Regions from separate parts of the Arthrobacter senegalensis genome, predicted to be linked through region 1. Evidence: riboswitches for the same ligand, from Rfam matches in the RefSeq annotation. Region 1 holds a riboswitch; each other region holds the start of a gene.

Region 1 (11,946 bases):
ATTCCCCGGCGGCCGCATACACGCCGCGCCGCAAGCGGACCAATTGTTCTTCCGCAGCTTGTCGGGCGACATCCCGGCGTCCTGGACCACACTTCTCCAGGTCCCTCACATAGATCAGTTTCACGTCCATACGGGACAGCCTCGGCGACCTCATGGCGGTCGGGCACGCGGGGAGGAGCTGTGTGGAAAAACGCTGCCCTGCAGGTCGATCTGGAGGGCTTGTGAACGCAAAAGCTCCGTTTCGGGCGTCTGCTCCTTCTATAACGCGGAGCGGACGCCCGAAACGGAGCGATGCCGGGAGAACTTAGAGTTCGACGATCCCGTTGGCGGTTTCAAAGCGGACGGACAGGATGCCCGGCGTACCGTTGGGTGCCGTCCAAGCGACCTTGACGTCGTCCAGCAGGCCGTCGACCGGCGTGCCCAGCCAGTCCGCCACCCGCTCGGAAGAGCCGGCGATGGTCAGGCCGATCAGCTTGACCGTGGCGGGGCGGGCGTTGGACGGGTGCAGCGGTTCGGTGCCGTCATCCCAGCGCAACATGTAGGGCACCTGCGGGTCGGCGATGAGGCCCTTGATCCCGATCTGCTGCCAGCTCAGTTCCTGCCCATCCGGGAACTTGCGGTTGCCGGGAACCGCGTGGCGGCCCAGCCGTTCTTCGAACGGGGTCAGGTCGTCGACCGCCACGCACCAGCCCATCCAGCCGCCGCCGGCTTCCGACCGCGCCCGCACGGCTTGGCCAAAGGGGGCCTTGTCGGAAGCGGGGTGGTCGAGCACCTCCACGACCTCCAGGTAATGGTGGTCGGTGAGGGGGAAGATCATATTGCGGGTGCCGAAGCGGGGGTGAACCCCGCCCTTGACGGCGTCGATGCCCAGGGCTTTGGAGATCCGCTCTGAGGTGGCAGCCAGACCGTCGGGTTCAGCGGCATAAGAAACATGGTCGAAGCGCATGGCATTATCTTGGCACTTTGTGAACCCGCTCTCGACTTAGGGTGACCTAAGTCACTCAATTTGCGGCTCGTGTGGAACGCGCCGTTCCGGACAGCAATTCCGCCTCCCCGGCGCGCGCCGGCAACAGTGACCAAGCGGACTGTCGGAGAGACGGTCCCGAGACGGGTGCCCAGTCATAAGGTGTCATATTGTTGCGGCCGCCGGCTTGTCTGCGGAGACTGGAGGCAGGTCATGAGTGCCAGCGCAAAACCCCGGTTTGCTGGCCGGCAACCCTCCAACCGCGGTGGGGTGCCCCGGGTGAAGACCAGGCAGCCGCCATAAGGCGGTGCGCAAGCGCGGGTCACACCCGGGACAGACATGCCGGCACGGCCGGATCCCGGATGGCCCCTTCCAGTGAAGGAGTTGCACCATGTCCAACGCCGATTGGTCCTTTGAAACCCGTCAGATCCACGCAGGGCAGGAGCCGGACGCCGCCACGGGCGCCCGCGCACTGCCGATCTACCAGACCACGTCGTTCGTGTTCCCCAGCGCGCAGAGCGCGGCCGACCGGTTCGCCCTGTCCGAACTGGCACCCATCTACACCAGGATCGGCAACCCCACCCAGGAAGCGGTCGAGACGCGGATCGCCAACCTGGAGGGCGGCGTCGGCGCCCTGCTGCTTGCTTCGGGCCAGGCCGCGTCGACGTTCTCCATCCTCAACCTGGCCGAGGCCGGCGACCACATCGTGGCCAGCCCCAGCCTGTACGGCGGCACCTACAACCTGCTGCGCACCACGCTGCCCAAGTTCGGCATCGAGGTCACTTTCGTCGAGGATCCGGACAACCTGCAGCAGTGGCGCGATGCCGTCAAGCCGAATACCAAGGCGTTCTTCGGCGAGGTCGTCTCCAACCCGCGCCAGGACGTGCTGGACCTGGAGTCGGTCAGCGCCATCGCCCACGAAAACGGCGTGCCGCTGATCGTTGACAACACCTTGTCCACCCCGTACCTGATCCGCCCGATCGAGTGGGGGGCCGACATCGTGCTCCACTCGGCCACCAAGTACCTCGGCGGCCACGGGACGGCGATCGGCGGCGTGATCGTCGACGCCGGCACGTTCGATTTCGCCGCCGACCCCGAAAAGTTCCCCGGGTTCAACACGCCGGACGACACCTACAACGGGCTGGTCTTCGCCCGCGACCTCGGCGTCAACGGCGCTCTGGGCGCCAACCTGGCCTACATCCTCAAGGCCCGGGTGCAGTTGCTGCGCGACCTGGGGTCCGCCATCTCGCCGTTCAATGCCTTCCTGATTGCCCAAGGGCTGGAGACGCTGAGCCTGCGCGTGGAGCGGCATGTGGCCAACGCTCAGAGGGTGGCCGAATTCCTGGAAGAGCACGACGACGTTGCCTCCGTCGCGTACCTCGGCCTGCCCTCCAGCCCCTGGTATGAGCGCGGCCGCAAGTACGGCCCGAAGGGGACCGGCGCCATCGTCGCGTTCGAAATCAAGGGCGGCATCGAGGCCGGAAAGCGCTTCGTGGACGGCCTTGAACTGCACTCGCACGTGGCCAACCTGGGCGATGTGCGCTCGCTGGTGATCCACCCGGCGTCGACCACCCATGCCCAACTCTCGGCCGCGGAACGGGTCGCAGCCGGGGTGACCGACGGTCTGGTCCGGCTGTCGGTAGGCATCGAGAACGTCAACGACATCATCGCCGACCTGGAGGCCGGTTTCCGCGCCGCCAAGGGTGCGGACGACTAGGCAAGCAGGTAGAGCGCAGCGTGACGATAGTGCAACCGCAGGAACTGGTGGAACAGGCAACCGACGGCATCCTGCGCCGGATGCCGGTTGGTGCGCTGGAGCTGGAAGCCGGCGGCTATCTGCCCGAGGTGGTCCTCGGCTTTGAGACCTGGGGCACCCTGAATGCGGACGCGTCCAACGCCGTCCTGATCCAGCATGCCCTGACCGGCAGCACGCACGTCGCACGCGGCTGCTCGGACGAGGACGGTTGGTGGGACGATCTGGTGGGCCCCGGTGCCACGATCGACACGGAGCGCTATTTCGTCGTGGCCGCCAACATGATTGGCGGCTGCTACGGTTCCACCGGTCCCTCGTCGCCAGCGCCGGACGGGACGCCGTGGGGTTCACGCTTCCCGTTCGTCACGATCCGCGATTCGGTCCGGGCCGAGGCGCGGCTGGCCGACGCACTGGGGATCCGGCGCTGGCACACGGTGCTCGGCGGGTCGATGGGTGGCGCCCGCGCGCTTGAATGGGCGGCCACCTTTCCGGAGCGCACCGCCCGATGCGCCGTCCTGTCGTGCGGCGCCGCGAGCACCGCCGAGCAGATTGCCTTCGCGCAGGCGCAGGTCGCGGCCATCCGGCTGGACCCGCACTTCGCCGGCGGCGACTATTACGGGGGCCCCGCTCCCGAGGCCGGTCTGGGTATCGCCCGGCGCATCGCGCACATCAACTACCGCTCGGAGCCGGAGCTGGAGTACAGGTTCGGCCGCAAGCCGCAGGCGGAAGAGCAGCCGTACGGCGGCATCACGCCGTCGGCCCGTGGCCGCTATGCGGTGGAAAGCTACCTCGACTACCAGGCGGACAAGCTCGTCGCGCGCTTTGACGCCAACAGCTACATCCTGCTCACCGAGGCCCTCATCAGCCACGACGTTGCCCGGGGCCGGGGCTCGCTGGAGCAGTCGCTGGGCGGCCTCACCGACACGCAGTTCTTCGTCGCCGCGGTGGATTCCGATCGCCTGTATTTCCCGGAACAGTCGCGGCAGTTGGCCGAGGCGCTGCCCGGGGCGGTCAAGGTCCACACCATCGAGACGCCGCTGGGCCACGACGGTTTTCTCACCGACATCCACCAGCTGCACGCGGCCCTCACCGAGGCGTTCTTCGCGCCCGCCTGACTTTTCCGCCCGCATGACAGCGGCCTCGGTACGACGTCGGTGCGCGCCGTGCGCGCCGATTCCCACCGCTGCGTCCGATCGGGGGAGCGGAGCGTCAGGTCAGTTCGAGCGATACCGGCCGCCGCAGGAAGGCCGCGTACCGTTCCGCCGCGTCGTCCACGGCCTGCCGCTCCGGCTCGGTGAAGACCCGCAGCGGCTTGAGCCGCAGCTCGGCGGAGCCGGGCCGGAGGACGTGTCTCCAGTTGCCGGCCATCCGTCCGTCCAACAGCAGCACGTGGATCGGCACGTCGCCGCCCGGCGCCGCCGGCGCGCTGCCGCCCAGATAGCCGCGGGTTTTGGTGTAACCCATGACGTATTCGTCGTAACACTGGATCAGGTCCGCCCGCGGGTGTCCGTGGCCCGCCGCGGCTGCGGCGCCGCCGATCGTCCCGGCGGCGGGGGAGTACCAGAGCTGTTGCCCCTCGGTTTCGAACAGTTCCAGTCCGTCTCGGCCCCCGGCTTCGAGGCCGCGCTTGACGTCCGCCTGAGGCAGTTTGGACCAGTCGGAACAGTCCTTCAAGGTCGCCGGTCCGCGGCTGGTGAAGTACCGCCCGGTCAGTTGGGCCAGCGCCGCGTCGCGGTCGAAGTCCGCGGCCAGCGGCGGTACCCGCTCGTCGAAGGCCGCATACGTTTGCTGCACGGCGCCCGACCCGGAGGTCCGCGGAGGCCCGTTCACCAGCACCCGGTCCATTTCCGCATGGAACACCAGATGCCCCAGCCGCTGCCCGCGCAGCGTCGCTCCGTTCAGCCTCGCGCCGTCGTCCTTCAGCAGCGCCGCCTGGGCGAGCCGGGCGGCGAGCTCGTCCCGGGTCAGGTGCCGGCCCCCGGCGACGGCCGCGGCCAGCACGTCGTTGCTGCGCGCCACCGTTGCCTCGTCCAGTCCCAGCTGCCGGTCCCGGCCCTTGTTCCCGGCCTTGAGGCGGGGGCCGGAGAGCAGCATCAGCCAGCGCAGGTCCCCGGCCGCCACAAAGTGCCAGGTGGGCCGCAGGACATGCGTGCGCAGGATGCGTCCGCCGGCGATCGCCGCATCCACCTCCGCAGCGTTGTCCCTTGCCGGTCCGCCGCAGCGCTGCGCCAGCGACCAGCGGGCATAGACATATTCCTGGGACTGGAAGGCGAGCAGCCAGCGCAAGGCGGCGGCGGCGTCGTCCCGGGGGCTGTCCCACAGCCGCTGTGCCCGCAGCCGGTGACGGCGGATCTCCTGGGGACTCGGCTGCTGCACCGGCTGCTCCTGTTACCCGGCCGCGCCGGGAGGCATGCCCGGACCGAAGAAGGGGTCGGCGGCCGGCCGCTTGGGCAGGATCCCGTCGCCCGAGGACTGGTGGCGGACCCGGCGCAGGACCCACGGGACCAGGTGCTGGCGGGCCCATACCAGGTCCTCGGTGCGGGCGGTGCGCCAGTTCTTGGGTGGCAACGGTTTGGGCGTCTCGGGCTGCAGCGAATGCTCCACGTTGAGGGCGTCCAGCACCATGGCCGCGATGGTGTGGTGCCCCAGCGGGGAGAAATGCAGCCTGTCAGGTGCCCACATCTGCGGTGCCTTCAGCTGGCGTAGCGCCCACATGTCGGCCACGACGGCGTTATGGCGTGCCGCCACCGTGCGCAGGTTCTCGTTGTAGATGGCCGCCTTGCCGCGGACACTGCCGATGACGGGCGTATCGCCGATGTCGGGCGCGGTAAACAGGACGATGGTGGCTTGCGACGCTGCCAGCCGGGTGACGGCGCGGTCGAACTTCTCGGCCAGGGCGTCCGGGTCGCCGCCCGGCCGGATCACATCATTGCCGCCCGCGCAGATCGAAATGAGGTCCGGCTGCAGGGCCAGGGCCGGTTCGACCTGTTCATCGATGATTTGCTGCAGCAGGCGGCCGCGGATCGCGAGGTTCGCGTAGGCGAAGTCATGGTGGCCGCGGGCGAGTTCCTCGGCCACGCGGTCGGCCCATCCGCGGTGTCCGCCCGGGCTCCCGGGGTCCGGGTCGCCGATGCCTTCAGTGAAAGAGTCACCCAGGGCAACGTAACGGCTCCAAGGATGGCGGGCCGCGGCGATGGGCGCTTGTGTTTCGGGAAGGGACAAGTTACTCACAAGTACATTCTCCCAAGAAGGCGCGGGGATGCACAGGCGGTGGGAACCAATAGCTGAATCACCTTTCAGGAAGTGATGGTCAGCGCTCGGTTTACCGACTACTGTGTGCTTGACGCGGCCAACGGCGGCCGCCTCGACCTCGAGGAGCAGGGATGGAATTGCTGGCGGGAATCGTGGCGCGGCGTGTGCCGACGGAGCGGCTCACGGTGAACATCCTCGAGCGCGACGGCGACCGGCCCGACGGCACGCCGGTGGTCCTGGTGCATGGGAATGTTTCCTCCGCGCTGTTCTGGCAGGAGGCGATGCAGGCGCTGCCGGCCGACTACCACGTGGTCGCGGTGGACCTGCGGGGTTTCGGCCAGACGGACCCGGCGCCGGTGGACGCCGGCCGCGGGCTGCGTGACTTTTCGGACGATCTTCATGCCACGCTGGAAACCCTGCAACTGGGGCCCGCGCACCTGGTGGGCTGGAGCATGGGCGGTGGCGTGGTGATGCAATACGCGCTGGAGCATCCGGTCCGTAGCCTCACGCTTCAGGCTCCGGTCTCGCCGTACGGCTTCGGCGGGACGGCTGGACCGGAGGGGCGCAGGCTCACCGCGGACGACGCCGGCACCGGCGGCGGGGGCGCCAATCCCGACTTCGTGGCGCGGTTGGAAGCCAGGGACACCAGCGGCGACGCGCCTGCCTCGCCGCTGTCGGTGTACCGCTCGACCTATGTGCACGCCGGGTTCCAGTCGCCCTACGAACGCATCTGGGTTGAATCGATGCTCAGCACCAAGACCGGCCCCGACAACTATCCGGGCGATTCCGTCCCCTCGCCGAACTGGCCCGGCTTCGCTCCCGGACGCAGGGGGGTGCTGAACACGATGGCGCCGGGGGTCTTCGACGCCAGCGGCATTGTTGACCTGACGGACAAGCCGGACATCCTCTGGATCCACGGCGACAGCGACGCAATTGTCTCCGATGCTTCCTTCTTCGACCTGAACTGCCTCGGCAAGGCCGGTCTGGTGCCCGGCTGGCCGGGGGAGGAGGCGGCCCCGCCGCAGCCGATGGTCGCGCAGACCCGGGCGGTGCTGGAAAAGTATGAGGCCAACGGCGGGCGCTTCACCGAGGTGCTGCTCGACAACTGCGGACATTCGCCGCACGTGGAGTATCCGGAACGGTTCGTCGCCGAGCTGACGGCGCACGTCGAACGGAGCGGCGGGGCCGGGCAGCCCGCGGTCTGAGGCCTCCCGGGCACCGGCTCGGGTGCCCGGGCCCTGGGAGATCCGACACCTTAAGAAGCTTTAAGTTTCAAGCAATGGGCTCTTTGTGCCATCATGGAACCCATGACTGAAACTGCTTATCAGCCCGTCGTTGCCTGGTCCAAACCCGAACAGGAGCGGGCGGGGACGCCCCTGCTGGTGCTCTTCCACGGCTACGGATCCCACGAGCAGGACCTGATGGGCCTGGTGCCCGGACTGCCGGAGGAATTCACCGTGGCGGCGGTGCGCGCGCCGGTGGCGATGGGACCCGGCTTCACCTGGTTCCCCCTGATGCACGAGCCGGACTTTTCCGTGGACAAGGTCACGAAGGCCGTCAGCGACGTGGTGTCCTGGCTGGACGGAGTCAAGGACATGCACAGCAGCGTTTCGGTGCTGGGCTTTTCCATGGGCATGGCGGTGGCCACCTCGGTGCTGCGGCACCGCCCGGAGGAAATCGCCGCGGTGGTCGGCCTGTCCGGATTCGCCGTCCCGGCCGCGGGCAACGATTTCTTCCGCGACGATGCGGTCAAGGCGATCAGGCCCCCGCTCTTCTGGGGCCGGGACCAGGCGGACCAGGTCATCACCCCGGACAAGATCGAGTTCACCCACGCCTGGACGAACGAGCATGTGGACCTGACCAAGGTCCTCTATCCCGGCATCGGCCACGGCATCAACGCCCAGGAACTGGCGCATGTGAAGGAGTTCCTGACCTACAAGGTGCTGCAGGGGAAGTAGCAAACGGCCCGTGCGGGTCAGTCGCGGCTGACCCGCACCGTTTGGCCGTTGCAGCTGACCGTATCGCCGGCGTGCAATTGCCGGCCGCGGCGCGTTTCGATGTCGCCGTTGACCTGGACCAGTCCGTTCTCGACGAACTCCTTGGCCTGGATCCCGTCGTCGGCGAGGTTGGCCAGCTTCAGCAGCTGGCCCAGCCGGATCATCTCGTCGCGGATCGGCACGTCATGGATATCGTCGGAAGCCATGGAACCATCATGCCTGATGCCTGTCGATGCATCCGCGCGGTTCGGGTTCGGGTTCCCGTTTTCGGTAGGCTAACGTTGTAGCTTCGCTATGCGCCGATCCGTGCCTGCAGCAGCCGGGCGGATCTGTGCCATGACAACCCTCGGACCGCACCCAGCGGCCCTGGAGAGATACGGAGAACCACCTCATGGCAGCAGCCAAATCAGCCCTCGATTCGATTATTTCGCTGGCCAAGCGCCGCGGCTTCGTGTTCCAGGCTGGTGAAATTTACGGTGGATCCCGCTCCGCATGGGATTACGGGCCGCTCGGCGTCGAGCTGAAGGAAAACATCAAGCGCCAGTGGTGGCAGACGATGGTCCGCGGCCGCGACGACGTGGTCGGACTGGATTCGTCGGTCATTCTTCCGCGCCAGGTCTGGGAAGCGTCCGGCCACGTGGACGTCTTTTCCGACCCGCTGGTGGAGTGCCTGAACTGCCACAAGCGCTACCGCGCCGACCACCTCGAAGAAGAGTACGAGGAGAAAAAGGGCCGCGCCCCGGAAAACGGGCTGAAGGACATCGCCTGCGTCAACTGCGGCACCAAGGGCGAGTGGACCGAACCCCAGGAATTCTCCGGCCTGTTGAAGACCTTCCTGGGCCCGGTCGCCCAGGAAGAAGGCATGCACTACCTGCGCCCGGAGACCGCGCAGGGCATCTTCGTGAACTTCAACAATGTCCTGACCACCTCGCGGAAGAAGCCGCCGTTCGGCATCGGCCAGATCGGTAAGAGCTTCCGCAACGAGATCACCCCGGGCAACTTCATCTTCCGCACCCGCGAGTTCGAGCAGATGGAAATGGAATTCTTCGTGGAGCCCGGGACGGACGAAGAGTGGCACCGGTACTGGATCGACGCCCGGCTGCAGTGGTACGTGGACCTGGGCATCAAACGCGACAACCTCCGCCTCTTCGAGCACCCGCTGGACAAGCTGAGCCATTACTCCAAGGGCACCACCGACGTCGAATACCGCTTCGGCTTCCAGGGCTCGGAATGGGGCGAGCTGGAAGGCATCGCCAACCGGACGGACTTTGACCTGTCCACCCACTCCAAGCACTCCGGCACCGACCTGAGCTACTTCAACCAGGCCACCAACGAGCGCTACACCCCGTACGTGATCGAGCCGGCCGCCGGGCTCACGCGGTCCTTCATGGCCTTTTTGGTGGACGCGTATACCGAGGACGAGGCGCCGAACGCCAAGGGCGGCGTGGACAAGCGCACGGTGCTGCGGCTGGACCCGCGGTTGGCCCCGGTCAAGGCCGCCGTGCTGCCGTTGTCCCGCAACGAGGACCTCTCGCCCAAGGCCAAGGAGCTGGGGGAGGCGCTGCGCAAGAACTGGAACATCGACTTCGACGACGCCGGTGCCATCGGCCGCCGCTACCGCCGGCAGGACGAGATCGGCACGCCGTTCTGCATCACGGTGGACTTCGACACGCTCGAGGATCAGGCGGTGACCATCCGTGAGCGTGACTCGATGGCCCAGGAACGGGTCTCCCTGGACAAGGTCGAAGCATATTTGGCAGCCCGCCTGATCGGAGCCTGAACCGGCCGCGGACCGCGCGTCCGCAGCCGCGGCGGCAACCGTCCGGCCGCCCGATCAGGGCAGCCCACCCCTAAAGGAGAACCATGGCCCAGCTGACCTACCGTGACTGGCGCGAGGACGATGACCTGGCCCTGCTGGAGATCTGGGGCGACCCGGAAACCGGCCAGGCCGGTCACTTCCGTGCCATGTTCCGCCCGTCCGCCGACCAGCCGTGGTCGCGGTGCATCGTGGCCGAGGACCAGGGGATAGCCGTTGCCGCCGGCACCGTGTACGAGACCAGCCTGCATCCGGACCGGCTGTGGGTGTACGTCGAGGTTGCCCGCGACCACCGCGGCGCCGGGGTCGCCCGTGACCTGCTGTCACGGCTCCGCGCCGAGGCCGAGCACGCGCCGTCGGGCGTGCGGAAGCTGCGGGCGAAGGTGGAGCCGGACACCTCCGGCGCCGCCTTCGCCCGGGCCGCCGGCCTGACCCAGATCCAGAGCTCGCGCGTGGTGCTGGTCTCACCCGGCGCGCTGCCGCTGCCCGACCTCGGGGAAACCGGTCCGCAACTGGAGGAGGCGGCCACCGGGTCGGTGGAACTGACCCGGGCCGTGGCCGACTTCTACAACTCGGTGCACGTGTGGGACCGGGCGGACATGACCGTGGGACGCGCCCAGCAGATGCTGCTCAGCGAGAGCGCGGGGGCCGGCGGCGCGGTGGTGCTGCGCAGCGCGCCCAAGTCCGACGGCGGCACCATCCAGGCTTTCGCCGTCAGCTACACGCACGAGCGCACGGACGCCCCGGCGGACGTGCTGCTGGGATACGACACCGCGCTGCCGGCCGAGGACGCCGAGGCCGCGGTGCGGGCGCTGCTGGCCATGCTGGTGGCGCAGTACCCGGTGCAGCTGGAGGTGGACGACTCGATGACCGCTGTGCTGGCCGTGCTGCAGCCGCTGCTGGACTCCGGTCTCGCGCGCCAGCTGGGTCCGGAAACCTCCATCGTCAGCGACTGACGGATGGGGCACAGCCACAGCCACGGGACTTCCACGCCCGGCGCCGCCGCACTCGCCGCGCGGCGGCGGGCCAATCTGCTCCTGGCGGCCATCCTGTTGCCGGTCACCGTCCTGACCCTGGTGGGCATGATCCTGCTCTGGCCCTCCGGGGACGGAGCCGGAGCCGATGTCCCCGATCCCTATGCCGCGGCGCCCGGGGTGACGTTCGACGTCGGCACCGTGCAGAGGGTGGAGCTGGAAGACTGCCCCACCTCGCAGGCGGCGGTGGACGCCGGCATGGAAGCACAGGAGTGCCTGGTCGCCTACACCCAGCCCGACGCCGGCGGCTCGCCGCTGCCCGTGGAGATCACGCCGGAGATCGCGGCCTCGCGCGGCGTCGAGGCCGGCGACACCATCCGCTACCTGAATCTCTCCGGCGTCATGGGCGGGCAGGAGGGGGCCTACGTCTTCGTGGACTTCGTGCGCAGCGTCCCCATGGTGCTGCTGGCCGTGCTCTACGCCCTGGTCGTGGTGGCCGTGGCCCGCTGGCGCGGCTTCCGCGCGATGCTGGGGCTGGCGGGCGGTTTCCTGGTCCTGGCGCAGTTCATCCTGCCGGGCCTCATGGAAGGCAAGCCGCCGCTGCTGCTGGCGCTGATCGGCTCGGTGGTCATCATGGTCGGGGTGCTCTACTTCGCGCACGGATTCTCCGCCCGCACGTCCACCGCATTGCTGGGCACCCTGTTCGGCCTGGGCGTGACCGCCCTGCTGGCGGCCTGGGCCACCGACGCCGCCTACCTGACCGGCGTGGACGACGACTACACCTACCAGCTGATCAACCTGGGCGGCAGCCTCTCCGTCTCCGGGCTGATCATGTGCGGGTTGATCATCTCCGGACTGGGCGTGCTCAACGACGTCACCATCACCCAGTCGTCGGCGGTGTGGGAAATGTACGAACTGGCTCCCGGTGCCTCTGCCAGGCGCCTGTTCACCGGGGCCATGCGCGTGGGGCGGGACCACATCGCCTCCACCGTCTACACCATTGCCTTCGCCTACGCCGGCGCGTCCCTTCCGGTACTGATCCTGGTGTCGCTGCACGACCGGCCGCTGTTCGCCACGTTGACCAGCGGGGAACTGGCCGAGGAGATTGTGCGCACCCTGGTCGGATCCATCGGCCTGGTCCTGGCCATCCCGATCACCACGTTGATCGCGGTGCTGGTGGTCAAGGCCAC
Region 2 (11,946 bases), on a different contig from region 1:
CAGGGCCGCATCACGCTGGACTCGCTCGACGCGGTGCTGGACCGGGTTCCCGCCGACATGCCGCTGATCGTCAACCTGCAGGCCGGCAATGTGAACACCGGGTCCTTCGATCCCATCCGGCCGGCGGTGGACCGTGTACGACGCCGGGACGGCGCCTGGATCCATGTCGACGGCGCGTTCGGGCTGTGGGCAGCCGCCAGCCCGGAGCACCGGCACCTGCTCGACGGCGTGGACCTGGCCGACTCGTGGGCGACTGACGCGCACAAGTGGCTCAACGTCCCGTACGACTCCGGCGTGGCCATTGTCCGCGACGCCGAGGTGCACCAGCGCACCATGTCCCCGCCGCATGCCGCGTACCTGGAGTACGGGGCCGAACGGGACGAGGTGGCGTGGGTGCCGGAGTTCTCCCGCCGCGCCCGCGGCTTCCCGGCCTACGCCGCGCTGCGGACGCTCGGCCGCGAGGGGGTGGCGGACCTCGTGTGGCGCTGCTGTTCGCTGGCATCGCGGATGGCCGGGCGGCTGGCCCAGGCGGACGGCGTGCAGATCCTCAACGAGGTGGTGCTCAACCAGGTGCTGGTCCGGTTCACGCCGGAGGACGGCTCAGACCCGGACGACTTCACCCGCGAGGTAGTCCGCCGGGTGCAGGAGGACGGAACGCTTTGGCTCTCGGGGACCACGTGGCACGGCAAGGCCGCCATGCGGATCAGCGTCTGCAACTGGTCCACCACGGAAGAAGACGCCGACCGCTCCGTCGAGGCGATCCTGCGCTGCGCCGGTAGCCGCTGACGCCGACCGGAGTGCCGGATAACACGGCAAGCCGCCGGCATTGCAGGGCAGGCCCGGATTGCCGGGGCACTCCGCGAGTCAGCAAAAGGGGTGGCGCCGGTACCCACTGAGCCGGTACGCCGCCGTCGTGCGGTGAATCCGCTGAGTCTGCGGAAGCGCCCGGCGAGTTGGTCTTAGGTAGGCTGGAAGGACATACACCGCCATCAAGACGGGAGCGCATCATGAAGATCAGCGTCGGACAGCTTAACCCCAGCGGGGACGTGACCGAGAACCTCCAGACGGTGCGCTCGCTCGCGGAAGAAGCCAAGGCCGACGGCGCCGAGCTGGTCGTGTTTCCCGAGGAATCGATGTTCACCGTTCGCCACGTCGAGGGCGACCTGGCCGCGGCCGTGGACGCCAACTGGACCAAGTTCGTGCAGCAGCTGTCCTTCATCGCCGCCGAAGTCGGCATCGCGATCATCGCCGGCGGCTACGAATCCAGCGGGGAGGAACGGCCGTACAACACGCTGGTGATCGTCGACGCCACCGGCCGGATTGTCGACACTTACCGCAAGCTTCACCTCTACGACGCGTTCTCGTATCAGGAGTCCAAGCGGATCAAGCCCGGTGACGGCGGCCTGAAGATTGTGCAGCTGGGCGACCTGAACTTCGGGGTGCTTACGTGCTACGACCTCCGCTTCCCCGAGCTCGCCCGCGCGCTGGCATCGGAGGGCGCCGACGTACTGTGTGTGCCGGCCGCCTGGTTCAAGGGCGACCACAAGATCGACCATTGGGAAACGCTGCTGCGCGCCCGTGCCATCGAGAACACCTGCTGGGTGGCCGCGGCCGGCACGTCGAGCACCAACACCGTGGGCCATTCGGCGATCCTGGACCCGATGGGCATCCCGAAGGGCTTCCTGGACGACGAACTCCGCGGCGTGGTCACCGTTGACGTGACCAGGCGCCGGATCGACGAGGTGCGCGAGTTTTTGCCGGTGCTCAAAAACCGGCGGCTCACCAGCACGGTGGAGATCGTCTCGGCGCACTGATGCTGCGGGCCGTTGGGCGGCGGCCGAAGGGGCGGCCGGGGGCGGTCAAAAATATTTTCGAGAAAGTTTCACCCAACCCGTAACTTCTCCGTGTCCGGCCGCGATTACGTAGATGAGGAAGCCGCGCCAAAGCTTAACCCCCCAACAAGCTGTGGCGCGGCTTCTGTCATCCCGGTGGTCGGGGATGTGTTGACGCCGGTGGGCCTCCGGGGTCCGGGGCCGGACAGAGTCCAGGCCCCGGATTACTCCGAAGCCTGGACTCTATTGGTTGAGGCGGTTATTTACCGTCCGGTCCGAAAGGACCAGCTGGTGGCCGACAGCCGGTTGCCCGAGGCATCCTTGATGCTGCTGCTCAGCTGAACCTTGTAGCTGGCATTGGCCTTCAGGTTGCTCGACGGGTTCAGGGTTGCCGTCTTGGTGCTCGAGTTGTAGCTGACCTTGGCCGAAACGGTCTTGCCCTTGCTGTCGACCAGCTTGAAGCTGGACCCGCTGACTCCGGAGACAGCCTCGCTGAACTTCACGTACACGTTGCCGCTCCGGCTGACCGACGTGGCTCCGGCTGCCGGCGTCCGCTTGGACACCGTGGGGCGGCTTTCCGTCGTGAAGCTCCAGCTGGAGGCCGCCAGGCGGTTGCCGTTGACGTCCGTGATGCCGTTGCTGAGGCTCACCGTGAAGCGGGTGCTGCTCGGCAAAATCGCCTTGGGAGTCACGGTGACCGTGCGCTTCGCAGAGTTGTAGCTGACCGTCGCCGGCACAACCGTGCCTGCGGCGGTCTTCAGCGTCACCGTGCTGGCGCTGACGCCTCGGACCGGTTCGCTGAACGTCACCGTCAGGTTCCCATTGGTGGCCACGTTGGTGCCGTTCACCGCCGGGGTCCGTCCGGCGATGGCCGGCGCGGCTTCGGTGGTGAAGCTCCACGTGGTGGCCGTGATCGGGTTACCCGAAAGGTCCCGGATGCCGCCGGTCAGCTGCACCGTGTAGGTGCGGCTGGCCAGCAGGTTGGCGGGGTCGAGGGTAGCCGTCCGGGTCGCGTCGTCGTAGCTGACGGTTGCCGTCACTGCCGTGCCGGCCGCGTTGGTGACCCGGAAGGTGGTGCCGTTGACTCCGGTGACCGGTTTGCTGAACGTGGCGGTGATGTTGCTGTTGGTGGCCACGTTGGTGGCGTTCACCGCCGGGGTCCGTTCGGTGATGACCGGTGCGGCCTCGGTGGTGAAGCTCCACGTGGTGGCCGTGATCGGGTTACCCGAAAGGTCCCGGATGCCGCCGGTCAGCTGCACCGTGTAGGTGCGGCTGGCCAGCAGATTGGCGGGGTCGAGGGTAGCCGTCCGGGTTGCGTCGTCGTAGCTGACGGTTGCGGTCACTGCCGTGCCGGCCGCGTTGGTGACCCGGAAGGTGGTGCCGTCGACTCCGGTGACCGGTTTGCTGAACGTGGCGGTGATGTTGCTGTTGGTGGCCACGTCGGTGGCGTTCGCCGCCGGCGTCCGTTCGGTGATAACCGGTGCGGCCTCGGTGGAGAAGTTCCACGTAGTGGCCGGCAGGGCATTGCCCTGCAGATCCCGGATGCCGCCGGTCAGCTGCACGGTATAGGTGCGGTTGGCCAGCAGATTTGCGGGGTCGAAGGTAGCCGTGCGGGTCGCGTCGTCGTAGCTGACGGTTGCGGTCACTGCCGTGCCGGCCGCGTTGGTGACCCGGAAGGTGGTGCCGTCGACTCCGGTCACCGGTTCGCTGAAGGTGGCGGTGATGTTGCTGTTGGTGGCCACGTTCGTGGCGTCCGCGTCCGGGCTGCGCCCGGTCACCGATGGAGCCGGTCCGGCAGTGGTGAACGACCAGCTGGTGGCAGCGAGTGGGTTGCCCGCCGCGTCCCGGATGCCGCTGGTGAGCGCAACGGTGTAGACCGTGTCGATCGCCAGGTCGGCCACCGGGTCGAGCGTCGCCGTTCGGGTCACCGGATCGTAGGTCACGGTGGCGGCGGTCGGTGCCGTTGCTTCCGCGGCCGTCAGCGTGGCCGTCGTCCCGGAGATGCCCTGGACGTCCTCGCTGAAGGTCGCCGTGATGTCGACCCCGACGGCCACGCCGGTTGCCCCGTCAGCAGGAGCGCGGTCCGTCACCGAGGGGGCTTCGGTATCCGTCAGCTCGATGGTCTGGTCGGCAAACCGGAGGCGCTCCACATTGGTGATGGTGTCGGTGCCGTCGTCCCCGCCGCCGCGGACGTGCGCGACGGTCGTGACTCCGTCGACGGTGGTGATGTCGTATTCATCGAGCGCGCCGGAGAAGTTGGCGGTGTCGACGTCGGTCGAAGCCGCACTGTTGAGGATTTCCCGCACGATGACGACGTCGCCCGGGTCGATCCGGCCGGCCATAATATCGGCCTGGATGGTCTTCAGGCTGGTGACTGACCGCAGTTCAGCGCCCTGAGCGTCGCGTACGCTCAGCCGCACGTTCAGCCACTTGTCGCCGTCGATGACGTCATCCGCGCCGTTGCCCCAGATCTGGTCGCTCCCGGAGCCGCCGATGATGATGTTGCCGGCGCCGAACTCGGTGGCACCGGCGGGCAGCAGCTCGGCCAGGCCGGCAATCCGCTTGATGCCCTCGGCGTCCAGCACATTGCTGAGGCCGGGCACCGCCACCTCGTTGTCGGGATCGGCCGGAATCACGTCATCGCCGCGCAAGACGTCGTCCTTGTCCCAGCCGGAGAGGGCCTCGACCAGCAGGAACCGGTCCTTGAGCGCGTTCGGGCCCTCCACGATGATCATGCGCATATCGGAATCGGCTGCCTCGACCGACCGGGCGTGGGTCACCCAGTCGAAGCCGTAGACGCCGTGATTGCGCTCGATCCCTGGACCGGCGACCATGACGTCGTCACCGCCCTCGGCGTCGTAGTCGTCCTCGCCGCTGTCGCCGATGAGGACGTCGTGGCCGGGGTTGTTGATGTCGTCGAAGAACGGGGCACCGCTGTCGCCCTGGAGCAGGTCGTTCGCGTTGCCGCCTTCTTGCCAGTCATCGCCGCCGCCGCCGAACACCGTGTCCGGTCCGTCGCCGGCTATCACGAGGTCATTGCCCTCGCCGGCGAAGGTCTGGTTGCCGTTGAGTCCGCCGTTGGAGAAGTCGTCTCCGTCGCCGGACATGATCACGTCGAGTCCGGGACCGGCGTCCATCGCGTCGTTGCCCGGCCCGCCCTTGATCACGTCGTCCCCGTGGGAGTCGGTGATCCGATCGTTGCCGGCGCCGCCCAGGAGGGTGTCGGCGCCGTCGTTGCCTTCGATGATGTCACTGCCGCCGTTGCCCCAGACGGTGTCGTTGTCGACGCCGGCCCAGATCCGGTCCGTCCCGTCTGCGCCGCCGGCATCGTCCTTGCCGTTGTAGGTCGCCTGGGCGTTGAGGCCCGGGCGGTCCACGCTGTTGGAGACGCGGTAGCGGATGGTGCCGTCCGCCATGCGGAGCAGCAGTGCTGACTCGTCGCAGGCCGAGGCGGGATCATCGGCCACATTGTTGCCCGTGGTGCCGGTGATGTTGCCCATCTCGAACTCACAGTCGGCGACGCCGAAGACGTCGGCCTTGAGCGCGGAAGCGTCGGTATTGCGCATCACCAGCTCGGCCATGGAGTTGCCTTCGAGCTGGGCCCGCAGGTTCAGGCCCGAGGTGCGGGACAGGTAGTAGAGACGGTCACCGTCCTGCAGGTCCGTCATCTGGCGTTCGAAGATGTAGTTGAAGGTGGAGCCGAGCAGCCCGCCGAAGAGATTCTGGGCTTCGGCCAGGCCCCCCACCCACAGATCGACCGTGTCCAAACCGGTCCTGGAGGCGGCGCCGTCGTTCTCCCACTCCCCGGTGCTGTTGACGAAATCGTAGGCATCGGCCGGAGTTTCGGCCGCCGGGTCGGGGCTCATGTCGAAGAGTTTCTGCGCCGCCGCGCGCTTGGCCTCGATGCTCGTCGCCCCGGTGATGCTGGGATGCGTGCCGTAAGCGGCCATAAAGTTGACCACCGAATCCGGATGCTTCAGCGCCTGCCCGAAGTCCACCCAGCTGCTGTAGGGCTTCAGGGACGACTCGCTGGTCTTCGCGTAGAGGTCCTTGCGGAAATTGTTCAGCGACGGGACGCCGGTCTCCCGGCCGCGGGCGATGTTGAGCGCGGCCAGGTCCAGGGGCAGCCCGAGCACGCTGTTGCGCAGCGTGTCGGTGACGAACTCGTCGAGCTCTGCGCCCACCTGGTCGGTCATGCCCATCGCGATCGCGCCTGCCGCCTGCTCGGGCGTCATCGTGCTGTCTCCGTTGGCGTAGTAGGCCGGTGGATTCAGGAACGCATCCAGCAGCGGGAGGCCGATGTCGGCTCCGCTGTTGGTCTTCCGATCCACGGTGTCCGTCAGCATGGAGTGACCGAACCGGTAGGTCGCGTGGGCAAACTCCGCCTCGATCGCCGGGTCGATCGCCGTGTCCGACTGGGTGAAGACGTTGAACGGATTGATGCCCGGCTGGATCTTGCGAGCGAAGTCCTCGAAGACGATGTGCTGGTACTCCATCTCCGTCACGAACCGTGCGGCCTGGAAGAGGCGCTCCCCGTTCCATTCGCCGTTGGGCAGCTTCCACTCGTTCAGGTCCAGGTTCAGGGACGTCAGCAGTTCTTCCATGTAGGTGACCAGCCGGTTGTGCTCCGAGTGGAAGACCTGGTGGACGGCGGTGAGGCCGATGTTCTCGTTCAGGCGGCCGTCGCCGCCAACGAAGTGCGCGTCGAGCATTTCGTCGTCGTAGGTGCCCGGGTCCTGCCGGCCGCTGGTGGGCGTGATGCCGCCGTCCCCGTCGGGTGTCAGGGCCGCGCCCCGCGAGTCGAACGGTGCCGCGAAGTGGGAGATGTCGTCCAGGAACGCGATGCCGATCCGCTGGACATCCGCCGGCGGCGCGACGGGGTTCTCCAGGTTCCCTTCCACGAACTGCTTGTCCTGCGTGATGTACTGCGGCAGCCCGTTGGGGCCGCGCAGGAAGCGCCCGTACTGGTCGGTGGCCAGCATCGGGATGTTCACGACGTCGGCGTCGGAGAGCTTCAGGCCGAGCATGGACTCGGCCTGTGCCTTGATGTCCGCCCAGGTGGCCATGCCGCCGGGTTCGCCTTCGGCCAGTTCGCCGGTCGAGACCGGGTCGCCGTCCTCGTTGAGCTCGTACTCCCGGAGGAAGACGTGATGGGACGGATTCGACGAGTAGGTCTGGCTCTGGTCGACCCACGGAGAGTCCGTGTTCGTGGCGTCCTGGACGTCGTCGTCTGTGCCGAGCTTGCCGTCGGGGCCGGGCTGGTTCTCCGCCCGGTTGAGCAGCATGAAGTTTGTGGGCGATCCCTCCACGTACAGCGGATCGTCCGTGGCCAGCGGCATCATGACGACGTTGCTGGTCTTCTTGGTGAAGTCGATGCCGTGGTCGAAAAACTGGCCGAAGAGGGCAAAGAAGCCGTTGTATGGCGGCGAGAGCCCGAAGTCGGTGGTGACATTCGGGATGTCGAGTGTCTCGCCGTCGGGAACGCAGTTCAGGGGCAACCCCTCGTCGTCGCAGGGGACCGCCGTGGGGCCGTCGTTCACCGTCCGGTGTGCCTTGCCCGCCGCGGCAATCGCGGCCGGATTGGTGGAGGTCTGGTCCACGATGACGTTGCTGACGAAGCGCGGGTCCGCGTCCCGGATCATCGGAACGTTGACCGACTTGTACGACTGCCCGCCGGCGGTGGTCCGCCATTCCGGTTCTGCCAGCCGCGGGAAGGGCAGGCTGGCGGCGCCGAAGTGCCCTTGGTTGGGCACCAGGTTGTTGTCGGACCCGTCCACCGTGCGCAGCCCGTAGGGCAGCAGCGGATTGGCTATTTGGTTGGGGCCGGGGCCCAGGAGCGGCTGGCCCGGCACGGGTTTGCCCTCGGCGTCTTCCTTGGTGGCGTGGTTTTCCGCGATCTTGATTTGCTTCAGGATGAACCGCATGTCCCCGGCATTGAGGGTCAGGCCTTGGCCTACCGGCGCTGCCAACGCCGCGGGGGCGAGGGCGGAGGGCAGCACGCCCGCGCCCAGCACCAGCGCGGCGAGCCCGGCCGTAACTTTCCGGGGGAAGGATGGCCTCCCCTTGTCGGCACGTTCGGTGCCCCTCCTCGGTTGCGGATCGGTTGGTGCAGTAAACACGGTGACTCCCCCTAGTCGAGTGATGTGTGGCTGGCCACAGCATCCGACGAGGACCTTGGGGAAATCCTTGAAGGCTCTTTCCGTCTACTTCCGGGCACGAAAAAACCCGCCCCTTGCCCCTGCCTTCGAAGCGGAAGGCCGGGGGACAAGGGGCGGGGCGGCAGGCGCTCGAGGCGGCAGGCCGGCGGGGCGCCCGCCTAGGCGGTCAGCTGCCGCTTGGAGGAAATCACGCCGGTGTCGAAGCCGGCCAGGTGCAGGCCGCCGTGGAAGCGGGCGTGCTCGATCTTCACGCAGCGGTCCATCACCACGTTCAAGCCGGCGGCCTCGGCCCGGGCCGCGACCTCTTCGTGCCAGGAGCCCAGCTGCAGCCAGAGCGTCTTGGCGCCGACGGCCAGGGTTTCCTCCAAAACGGTGGGCAGGTCGTCGTGCCTGCGGAAGACGTCTACCAGGTCCGGCACCTCGGGCAGGTCCGCCAGCGACTTGTACACCGGCTGGCCCAGGATCTCCTTCGCCACCGGGTTCACGAAATACACCTTGTACGGCGAGCTGGACAGCAGGTACGTGGCCACGAAGTAGCTGGCCCGGCTCGGCTTGTCCGAGGCGCCGACAATGGCGATGGATTTGGTGTTGCGCAGGATGTTTAGACGCTCCGCGGCGGACGGGCCGATCCAGGTGCGTTCCGGTGTCGCGGTCACTTGGCGGCTCCTTCTTCGGCTTCGATCAGTTCTTCGACGGACTCGACCACGCGCGTTCCGGGCTCTGTCCGGGGGGAGCGCTCCGCCGGGATCGCGCACGACTCGCCGGCATAGCTGGGCGAGGCGAACTCGGAGCTGTCGAACGCGGCGTCCTCATGGTCGCGGCTGGGGCCGTGCTCGGCGCCGGCCTGCTGGGAGGCGGCCAGCGCCTGGTCCAAATCCCAGAGAATGTCGTCCACGTCTTCCAGACCCACGGAGATGCGGATCAGGTCCTCGGGCACGCCGGCAGCCACCAGCTGGTCGGCGGTGAGCTGCTGGTGGGTGGTCGATCCCGGGTGCAGCACCAGGGTGCGGGCGTCGCCGATGTTGGCCAGGTGGCTGGCCAGCTGCAGCGATTCGATGAACTTCTGGCCTGCGGTGCGGCCGCCCTTGACGCCGAAGCTGAACACGGAGCCCACGCCCTTGGGCAGGTACTTCCGGCCCCGCTCGTAATGCGGGTGCGCGGGCAGGCCGGCGTAGCTGACCCAGGAGACGCGCTCGTCGGCTTCCAGCCACTCGGCCACGGTGCGGGCATTGGCCAGGTGCTCGTCCATCCGCTGCGCCAGCGTCTCCACGCCCTGCAGCAGCTGGAACGCGGACTGCGCGGACAGCGACGGGCCGATGTCGCGCAGCTGCTCGGACCGGAGCTTGGTGAGGAAGCCGTACTCGCCGAAGTTGCCCCACCAGGACACGTTGCCGTAGCTGGGCACCGGCTCGGTCATCTGCGGAAACTTGCCGTTGCCCCAGTTGAAACGGCCGGATTCGACGACGACGCCGCCCAGGGTGGTGCCGTGGCCGCCCAGGAACTTGGTGGCGGAGTGGATCACGATGTCCGCGCCGTGCTCGATCGGGCGGATCAGGTAGGGCGTGCTCAGGGTGGCGTCCACGACCAGGGGGAGCCCGGCGTCGTGCGCCACCGCGGCCAGGCCGGCGAGGTCCGCGATGTCGCCGGACGGGTTGGCCACGATCTCGGTGTAGACGGCCTTGGTGTTCTCCCCGATGGCCGCGGCGAAGTCGGCCGGGTCGTTGGAGTCGACGAACGTGGTTTCCACGCCGAACCGGCGCAGCGTCACGTCCAGCTGGGTGATGGTGCCGCCGTAGAGCTTGGACGAGGCCACGATGTGGTCGCCCGCCCCGGCCAGGGCCGCGAAGGTGATGAACTCGGCGGCCATGCCCGACGACGTGGCCACCGCGCCGATGCCGCCCTCGAGCGAGGCGATGCGCTCCTCGAACGCGGCGACCGTGGGGTTGCCGATGCGCGAGTAGATGTTGCCGTACTTCTGCAGCGCGAAGAGGTTCGCGGCGTCGTCGGTGTCTTTGAACACGAACGAGGTGCTCTGGTAGATCGGTACGGCCCGGGCACCGTGCTCGGCGTCGGGCGTGCCGCCGGCGTGCAGGGCACGGGTGCGGAAACCGAATGTGCGTTCAGCCATCAGGCGGTTGCTCCTTCAAAACTTGGGTTCCCGGAATGACGGTCCTGGCGGTACCGTGCAGGCACCGTCCGGATCAAAGATTGCTTGCGCTCTCTCCATCGCTTCTGGCGGTAGCACCTTTCCGGTGGCGTCCGGATGGTTGCTGCGGTGTCAAAGAGCCAGATCTCTCAACCGCTCGGGATGGTCCCGTCCATTCTCGCAACCAACGGCCGCGGCACCAAAAAATGTTTAGCCGCGTTGCGTCCGGGCTGTGGGCGCCCGGGCCCTGAGGCGGCACGCCGTGCGGTTGCCCGGGCTTGCGGCGGCCCGGCACGACGGCGGTGCCCGCCTTCGCCCGCACGCCGCGCAATGCCCGGCTTGCGAATGCCCGGCACGACGGCGGTGCTTCGCCTCTCGCGGCCACTATCTTCTCAGGGCCGGCCGAGGAGGGACGTTCCCGCGTCCGGACAGTTCACCGTAGATTGGGTCTATGGCTGAACTTTCGGCGCTGCAGCGCCTCGCGGGGAAACATGGCGTTGGCATTACCTTCCGCGGCTGGGATGGCGGCGAGAAAACAGTCAGTGAGGCAACGCTGGTTTCCGTCCTCACCGCGCTCGACGTCCCCTGTGCCACCGACGACGATGTGACGGCTTCCCTCCGGGCCGCTGAACTGGCACCGGTGCAGCGCACGCTGCCGCCCGCCGTTGTCGTCCGCCAAGGCAGTGCCACCGAGGTTCCGGTCAATGCGCGGCCCGGCATCCGTCCGCGGGTCCGGATCCTGCTGGAGGACGGCTCCCGGCGCGACGTCGAGGTGCTGGCCGGCGGGCGGGAGGAGTCGGAAGATGCCTCGCCTGTTCGTTTCACTGCGGTGGTGCCCGCGGACATCCCGCTGGGCTGGCACACGCTGGAAGTAGCGGAATGGTCGGAGTCGATGGAGGCCGGAACCGGCGCGACCCCGGACCGGTCGGAGGCGGTGGAGGCCGGGACCGGCGCGGCGCCGGAAATGCCGGAGTCGATGGAGCCCGGAACCGGCGCGGCCCCGGAGCCATCCGACAGCGAGGCACGGTGTGCCCTCGTGGTCACCCCGCGGCGCCTGACCACCGCCGACCGCCTTCCCCGGACATGGGGGTTGATGGCACAGCTGTACTCCGTGCGCTCGCGGTCCTCCTGGGGCATCGGCGACCTGCATGACCTGGCCAGCCTCGCCGAGACGGCCGCGGCCAAGGGTGCGGGGTTCGTCCTGATCAACCCGCTGCACGCGGCGCAGCCGAAACCGCCGGTGGAGCCCTCGCCCTACCTGCCCTCCACGCGCCGGTTCGTCAATCCCCTGTACCTGCGGGTCGAGGACGTGCCCGAAGCCAGCGGCGTCCCGCTGGCCAACAACTTCCACGACGCGAACCTGGACGCCGTCATCCTGGACCGCGACCCGGTTTTTGCGGCCAAGCTGCAGGCTCTGGAAACGGTCTTCGCGGTGCCCCGGTCCACGGAACGGCAGCAGCGGTTCGAAGCCTTCCGCGCGCAGGAAGGCGAGGGGCTGGAGCGCTTTGCCCTGTGGTGTGCCATGGCCGAAACTGTTCCGGCCGGGGCACCGGAGTGGTCCGATGCCGCTTTCGTCGAAGCACAGCGGAGCGAGCTGAAGGACCGCAGCGAGTTCCATCAATGGCTGCAGTGGCTGTGCGACGAGCAGCTCGAGGCGGCGCAAGCCAGCGCCCTCGATGCGGGAATGAACATCGGGATAGTGCACGATCTCGCCGTCGGCGTCCATCCAACCGGCGCCGATGCCTGGACGTTGCAGGATGTGCTGACGCCCGGCATCTCCGTGGGCGCGCCGCCGGACATGTTCAACCAA
Region 3 (5,375 bases), on a different contig from region 1:
GGTCCTGGGGCGACTCCGTGAACCCGGTGGACCCGAATCTGGAACTGGTTCCCGACGGCGACGGCTTCCGGCTGAACGGCACCAAGCACTTCTCCACCGGCGCTTCCGTCGGCGACGCCATTCTGGTCAATGCCGTGATCGCGGCCGGACCCGAGCGGGGCAAGTTCCTGGCCCTCGCGCTGGAGCATGACCGAACGGGCATCGGATACCTCGGGGACTGGGATGCGCTCGGCCAGCGGCTCTCGGCCAGTGGTTCGGTGAAGTACGACGGCGTGCAGGTCACCGAAGCGGACATCATCGGCGAGGTAGGGGAGGAGCCTTTCTCCACGCTGGTTACCCCGTACATCCAGCTTGCCTTCGGCAACCTCTACCTGGGCATCGCGCAGGGGGCGCTGGACCGCGGACGCCGGATCACGCTGGCGCGCCGGAACTCCTGGTTCCTCAGCACGCAGGAGACGTATGCCCAGGACCCGCTGACCCAGCGGGTCTACGGCGAGCTGGTGTCGCGGGTTGCCGCGGTGGAGGCCCTGGCCGACCGGACGAACGCCAGGTTCGACGCTGTTATCGCCGCCGGCGCGCAGCTGAGCGCGGAAGCCCGGGCGGACCTCGCGCTCGAGATTGCGAGGCTCAAGGTCGTGTCCACCGAGGTGGGGGTGGACGTGGCGAACCGCATCTTCGAGACCACCGGCTCGTCCTCCGCGAAAACCGAGGTCGGGCTGGACATTTTCTGGCGCAACATCCGCACGCACACCCTGCACGACCCGGTCGACTACAAGAAGGTCGAGGTCGGCGCCAACTACCTGCTCGGCGACGTCCAGCCGATTTCGCTCTACACCTGAGCGGAGCAGGACGCCGCCCACCCTGCCCGCAGCCCGCGGGTCGCCTCATGACTGCCCGCCATCCGCGGGCCCATCACCGCTGCCCCCAACCCGGGCGCCCCATCTGACGCCCTCACGGCCGGACCTCCAGGAGAACCACCATGACTGAAACACTCGACAACCTCGCCACGGCCTTCGACGCCGCGGCCGCCAAATACCGTCCGATCTTCGCGCGCATCGCCGCCGGGGCGTTAAGCCGCGAGCTCACCCGCGAGCTGCCGTTTGAACAGATCGGCTGGCTGAAGGACGCCGGCTTCGGCGCCGCCCGGATTCCGGCCGAGTTCGGCGGCGACGGGCTGGACTGGGAAGAGTTCACCCGGCTCCTGATCGAGCTCGCCGCCGCGGACAGCAACATTCCGCAGGCGCTGCGCTCGCACATCGCCTTGGTGGAGGAGAACCTGTACCACCACGGCCGCACCTCGGACCGCGGCGCCTGGCTGCGGCGCTTCGCGTCCGGCCAACTGGCCGGCAACGCCTGGACCGAACCTGGCGCCGGGGGAACCGCCACCGTGCTGTCCGAGACCGGCGGCAAGCTGCTGCTGAACGGCCGCAAGTTCTACACCACCGGCACCATCTTCGCGGACTGGATCGATGTCACCGCCAAGCGCCCGGACGGCTCCGATGTCTCGGTGATCATCTCTACCAAGACGCCGGGCGTGGAAACCTTCGACGACTGGGACGGTTTCGGCCAGCGGCTCACCGGCAGCGGCACCACCGTGTTTACCGACGCGGTGGTGGACCCGGCCAACGTGTCCGCCTTCGCCGACCGCTTCCCGTACCAGACGGCGCTCTACCAGCACATCCTGCTGGTGACCCTGGCCGGCGTCGCCCAGGCCGTCACCAGCGAAGCCGCAGAGAACGTGCGGGACCGCAAGCGGGTGTTCGGCCACGGAAACGCCCCGCTGGTCCGGCACGACGCGCAGGTCCTCCAAGTGGTCGGCGAAATCAGCGCCACTTCCTATGCCGCGAAGGCAACCACCCTCGGCGTTGCCCGCAGCCTGGACCGCGTCTTCGCCTCGCGGCAGTCAGGCGCCGATGCCGAGAAGGCGGCCAACATCGCCGTCGAACTGGACTCTGGCCGGGCGCAGATTGGGCTCAGCGCCTTGGTCCCGGACGCCGCGGGCGCCCTCTTCAACGCGCTCGGCGCCTCCTCCACCAGCACCGGCAAGGCACTGGACCGGCACTGGCGCAACGCCCGCACGGTCGCCACCCACAACCCGTTCATCTACAAGGCGCGGATCGTCGGCGACTGGGAAGTCAACGGCGCCGAGCCCCCGTACGTCTGGACGATTGGCGAGGCCAATGCCGACGCCGCGCGTCAGCCACAGAGCGACGGCGCCAGCCAGTCACACATCGACGTCACGCGTCAGCCACAGAGCGACGGCGCCCGTCCAAACAGCCAAGCCACCCGCTCCGCGGCCCTCTAGGAAGAAGCCAACTATGTCCGTATCCGTCAATAACCCAACCCTCGCCGCACCCGAGACCGCCGCGGCCGCCAATGCCGGTGCTCCACGGCTCTCCGGCCGGCTGGGCGTCGCCAGCATCGTGCTCATCGTGCTGGCCGCCGCGTCGCCACTGGGCGTCATCGGCGGAACCGTCCCGCTGGCCATCGTCAGCGGCAACGGCGCCGGCCTTCCCTTCATCTACCTGCTGGCCATGGCCATCCTGCTGTTGTTTGCCGTCGGCTTCACCACCATGACACCGCACGTGCCAACGGCCGGCGCGTTCTTCAGCTACGTCGACAAAGGCCTCGGCCGCAGGGCGGGCCTGGGGGCGGCCTTCGTGGCCCTGCTCTCCTACCTCGCGCTGGAAGCCGGCGTCTACGGCCTGCTGGCGCCGGCCGTCGACGAAGTGGTGCGCGCCTACGGCGGGCCGGCACTGCCATGGTGGGCATGGGCCGCTGCCGCCCTGGCCGCCGTCGCCTGGCTGGGCCACCGCAACATCGAGCTCTCCGGCAAGGTGCTGGGGGTACTGCTGGTCGCCGAGGTGCTGATCGTGCTGGTTTTGGACGCTGCCGTAATTTTTGGCGGCGGCGGTCGCGAGGGCCTGTCCACCGGGTTCGTCACTCCGTCGACCGTGCTGTCCGGGGCGCCCGGCATCGCGCTGTTGTTCGCCATCCTGAGTTTCATTGGCTTCGAGGCCACCGCCGTGTTTCGCGACGAGGCACGGGACCCGGACAAGACGATTCCGCGCGCCACCTATGTAGCCCTCATCGTGGTGGGCGGCTTCTACGCGCTCTCCAGCTGGCTGCTGATCAGCGTGTGGGGCGACGAGGGCATCGTCCAAAAGGCCACGGACGCGCCCGGCACCTTGCTCTCGGAGACTACCGCGCTCTACCTCGGAACCGCGGGCAGCCACGTCATCCAGGTACTGCTGGCCAGCAGCCTGTTCGCCTGCATTCTGTCCCTGCACAACATCAGCTCACGCTATTTCTTCCAGATCGCCGGGCAAGGCATTTTCCCCGCCAAGCTGGCCGGCACGCACACGCGGCACCACTCGCCACATCTGGCGTCGGCCGCTGCGACCGGAGTGGTGGCCCTGTTCCTGCTGGCCGCGGTGGTGGCCGGCTGGGACCCCATCGTGCAGTTCTACACCTGGTTTGCCGGTTTCGCCTCCCTGGGCGTGGTGGTGCTGATGACGGTCACCAGCATCGCGGTGCTGGTTTTCTTCCGCCGGCAGGGCGCACCGGCCCGCGACTGGAAGCGCTCGGTCGCCCCGGCTCTCGGACTCCTCGGGCTGCTGGCCATCCTGGGCCTGATCCTGCAGAACCTGCCCACCCTGGTCGGCAACAGTGTGCCGCTGGCCATCGCCGTCGTCGTCCTGATTCTTGTCTGCCTGGGGGCCGGAGCGGTGGCGGGATGGAAGCGTCCGCAGGCCAAAGCCGGCTCCGCCCCGGCGTCGTAATTCCTACCCCGCGTGAGGGAGGGCGCCCCGGCGTCGTGATTTATACCCGGCGTAACGCGTCGTAATTCTTACCCCGCGTGACGCGGGACATTTCCCTCCCGGGCGCCGCGGGTGTCCAATGGAGGGGTACCCATCCAGAGCGGCCGAGAGACCTGGCTTGTTGACGCCGCAGCAACCCCCTCCCTGAGGAAGGTGCTACCGCCAGGACCGATGGAGAAGCTCGATCTCTCGTTGGTCTTCCGTTGGCAGCCGCATGCCCGACGGAGGGCCGGCGCGGGCTCTTCTCATCAGAAAAGGAGCCTGACATGACCGTAAACAACCCCCAGCCCAACCCCCGGCGCCAAGTTCGCTTCAACGCCTTCGACATGAACTGCGTGGGCCATCAGTCGCCCGGACTGTGGCGCCACCCGCAGGACAAGTCCGCCAACTACAACACCATCGGCTACTGGACCCACCTGGCCAAGGTGCTGGAGAAGGGCCTGTTCGATGGCCTGTTCATCGCCGACGTGCTCGGCACCTACGACGTCTTCGGGTCCTCCAACGAGACCACGCTGCGCGCCGGCACGCAGGTCCCGGTGAACGATCCGTTCATGCTGGTCTCGGCGATGGCCGCGGTGACCGAAAACCTCGGCTTCGGCGTCACCGCCGGCACCGCCTACGAGCACCCCTACCCGTTCGCCCGCCGCCTGGCCACGCTGGACCACCTGACCAACGGGCGGGTCGGCTGGAACGTGGTTACCGGTTACCTGCCCTCGGCGGCGCGCAACATGGGCCAGGAAGACCAGCTGGAGCACGACGAGCGCTACAACCACGCGGACGAATACCTCGAGGTCATCTACAAGCTGCTCGAGGGCTCGTGGGAGGACGACGCCGTGGTCAAGGACGTGGAGACCGGCGTCTTCACCGACCCGGCGAAGGTCCACGAGATCCAGCACGAGGGCAAGTACTTCAAGGTTCCCGGCATCGCGATCACCGAGCCGAGCCCGCAGCGCACCCCGGTCATCTTCCAGGCCGGGGCCTCCAAGCGCGGCACCGAGTTCGCCGCCGGGAACGCCGAGGCGGTGTTCGTGACCTGCCCGACCAAGGAGATGCTGGCCGCATCGGTGAAGAAGATCCGCGACGCCGTGGAGGCGGCCGGACGCGACCGCTACGACGTCCGCATCTACGCGATGCAGACCGTGGTGACCGGACCGGACGCCGCCGCCGCGCAGGCCAAATTCGAGGACTACAAGTCCTACGCAGACATCAACGGGGCGCTGGCGCTGATCTCCGGCTGGATGGGCGTGGATCTTTCCACCTACGGCCCGGATGACGTGATTGGCGAAAACGTGAAGTCCAACGCCATCCAGTCCTCCGTGGAGACCTTCCAGAAGGCCTCCGGCGACAGCGGCAAGCCGTGGACCATCCGCCAGCTCGCCGAATGGGTCGGCGTCGGCGGTTTCGGCCCGATCACCGTCGGCTCCGGCGAAGAGGTAGCCGCCAAGCTCGTGGAGTGGGTCGACGAGACCGACGTGGACGGGTTCAACCTGGCCTACGCGATCACCCCGGGCACCTTCGAGGACATCGTGGAATTCGTCGTGCCGGAACTGCAGA

What was found. Region 1 has a riboswitch for S-adenosylmethionine ahead of AC5RVG_RS13625 (bifunctional o-acetylhomoserine/o-acetylserine sulfhydrylase). Riboswitches for the same ligand answer to the same signal wherever they lie in the genome.
Region 2: another riboswitch for S-adenosylmethionine. It lies ahead of AC5RVG_RS07160 (O-acetylhomoserine aminocarboxypropyltransferase/cysteine synthase family protein); the one in region 1 lies ahead of AC5RVG_RS13625 (bifunctional o-acetylhomoserine/o-acetylserine sulfhydrylase).
Region 3: another riboswitch for S-adenosylmethionine. It lies ahead of AC5RVG_RS07085 (LLM class flavin-dependent oxidoreductase); the one in region 1 lies ahead of AC5RVG_RS13625 (bifunctional o-acetylhomoserine/o-acetylserine sulfhydrylase).

What each region holds. Positions count from the first base shown of each region.
Region 1 covers NZ_JBNHGZ010000004.1:135,469-147,414, reverse strand. The annotation lists gene AC5RVG_RS13635 (hypothetical protein) at 1-130, opposite strand, end outside; gene AC5RVG_RS13630 (VOC family protein) at 305-946, opposite strand; SAM riboswitch class IV at 1,174-1,288, shown strand; gene AC5RVG_RS13625 (bifunctional o-acetylhomoserine/o-acetylserine sulfhydrylase) at 1,356-2,681, shown strand; gene metX (homoserine O-acetyltransferase MetX) at 2,762-3,832, shown strand; gene AC5RVG_RS13615 (winged helix DNA-binding domain-containing protein) at 3,927-5,093, opposite strand; gene AC5RVG_RS13610 (SGNH/GDSL hydrolase family protein) at 5,106-5,948, opposite strand; gene AC5RVG_RS13605 (alpha/beta fold hydrolase) at 6,101-7,174, shown strand; gene AC5RVG_RS13600 (alpha/beta hydrolase) at 7,277-7,927, shown strand; gene AC5RVG_RS13595 (RNA-binding S4 domain-containing protein) at 7,945-8,172, opposite strand; gene AC5RVG_RS13590 (glycine--tRNA ligase) at 8,358-9,746, shown strand; gene AC5RVG_RS13585 (GNAT family N-acetyltransferase) at 9,830-10,738, shown strand; gene AC5RVG_RS13580 (YibE/F family protein) at 10,742-11,946, shown strand, end outside.
Region 2 covers NZ_JBNHGZ010000002.1:376,844-388,789, reverse strand. The annotation lists gene AC5RVG_RS07180 (pyridoxal phosphate-dependent decarboxylase family protein) at 1-786, shown strand, start outside; gene AC5RVG_RS07175 (carbon-nitrogen hydrolase family protein) at 1,008-1,814, shown strand; gene AC5RVG_RS07170 (Ig-like domain-containing protein) at 2,096-7,951, opposite strand; gene AC5RVG_RS07165 (CoA-binding protein) at 8,149-8,646, opposite strand; gene AC5RVG_RS07160 (O-acetylhomoserine aminocarboxypropyltransferase/cysteine synthase family protein) at 8,643-10,118, opposite strand; SAM riboswitch class I at 10,211-10,305, opposite strand; gene malQ (4-alpha-glucanotransferase) at 10,588-11,946, shown strand, end outside.
Region 3 covers NZ_JBNHGZ010000002.1:359,042-364,416, reverse strand. The annotation lists gene AC5RVG_RS07100 (acyl-CoA dehydrogenase family protein) at 1-839, shown strand, start outside; gene AC5RVG_RS07095 (acyl-CoA dehydrogenase family protein) at 980-2,305, shown strand; gene AC5RVG_RS07090 (APC family permease) at 2,319-3,782, shown strand; SAM riboswitch class I at 3,910-3,999, shown strand; gene AC5RVG_RS07085 (LLM class flavin-dependent oxidoreductase) at 4,088-5,375, shown strand, end outside.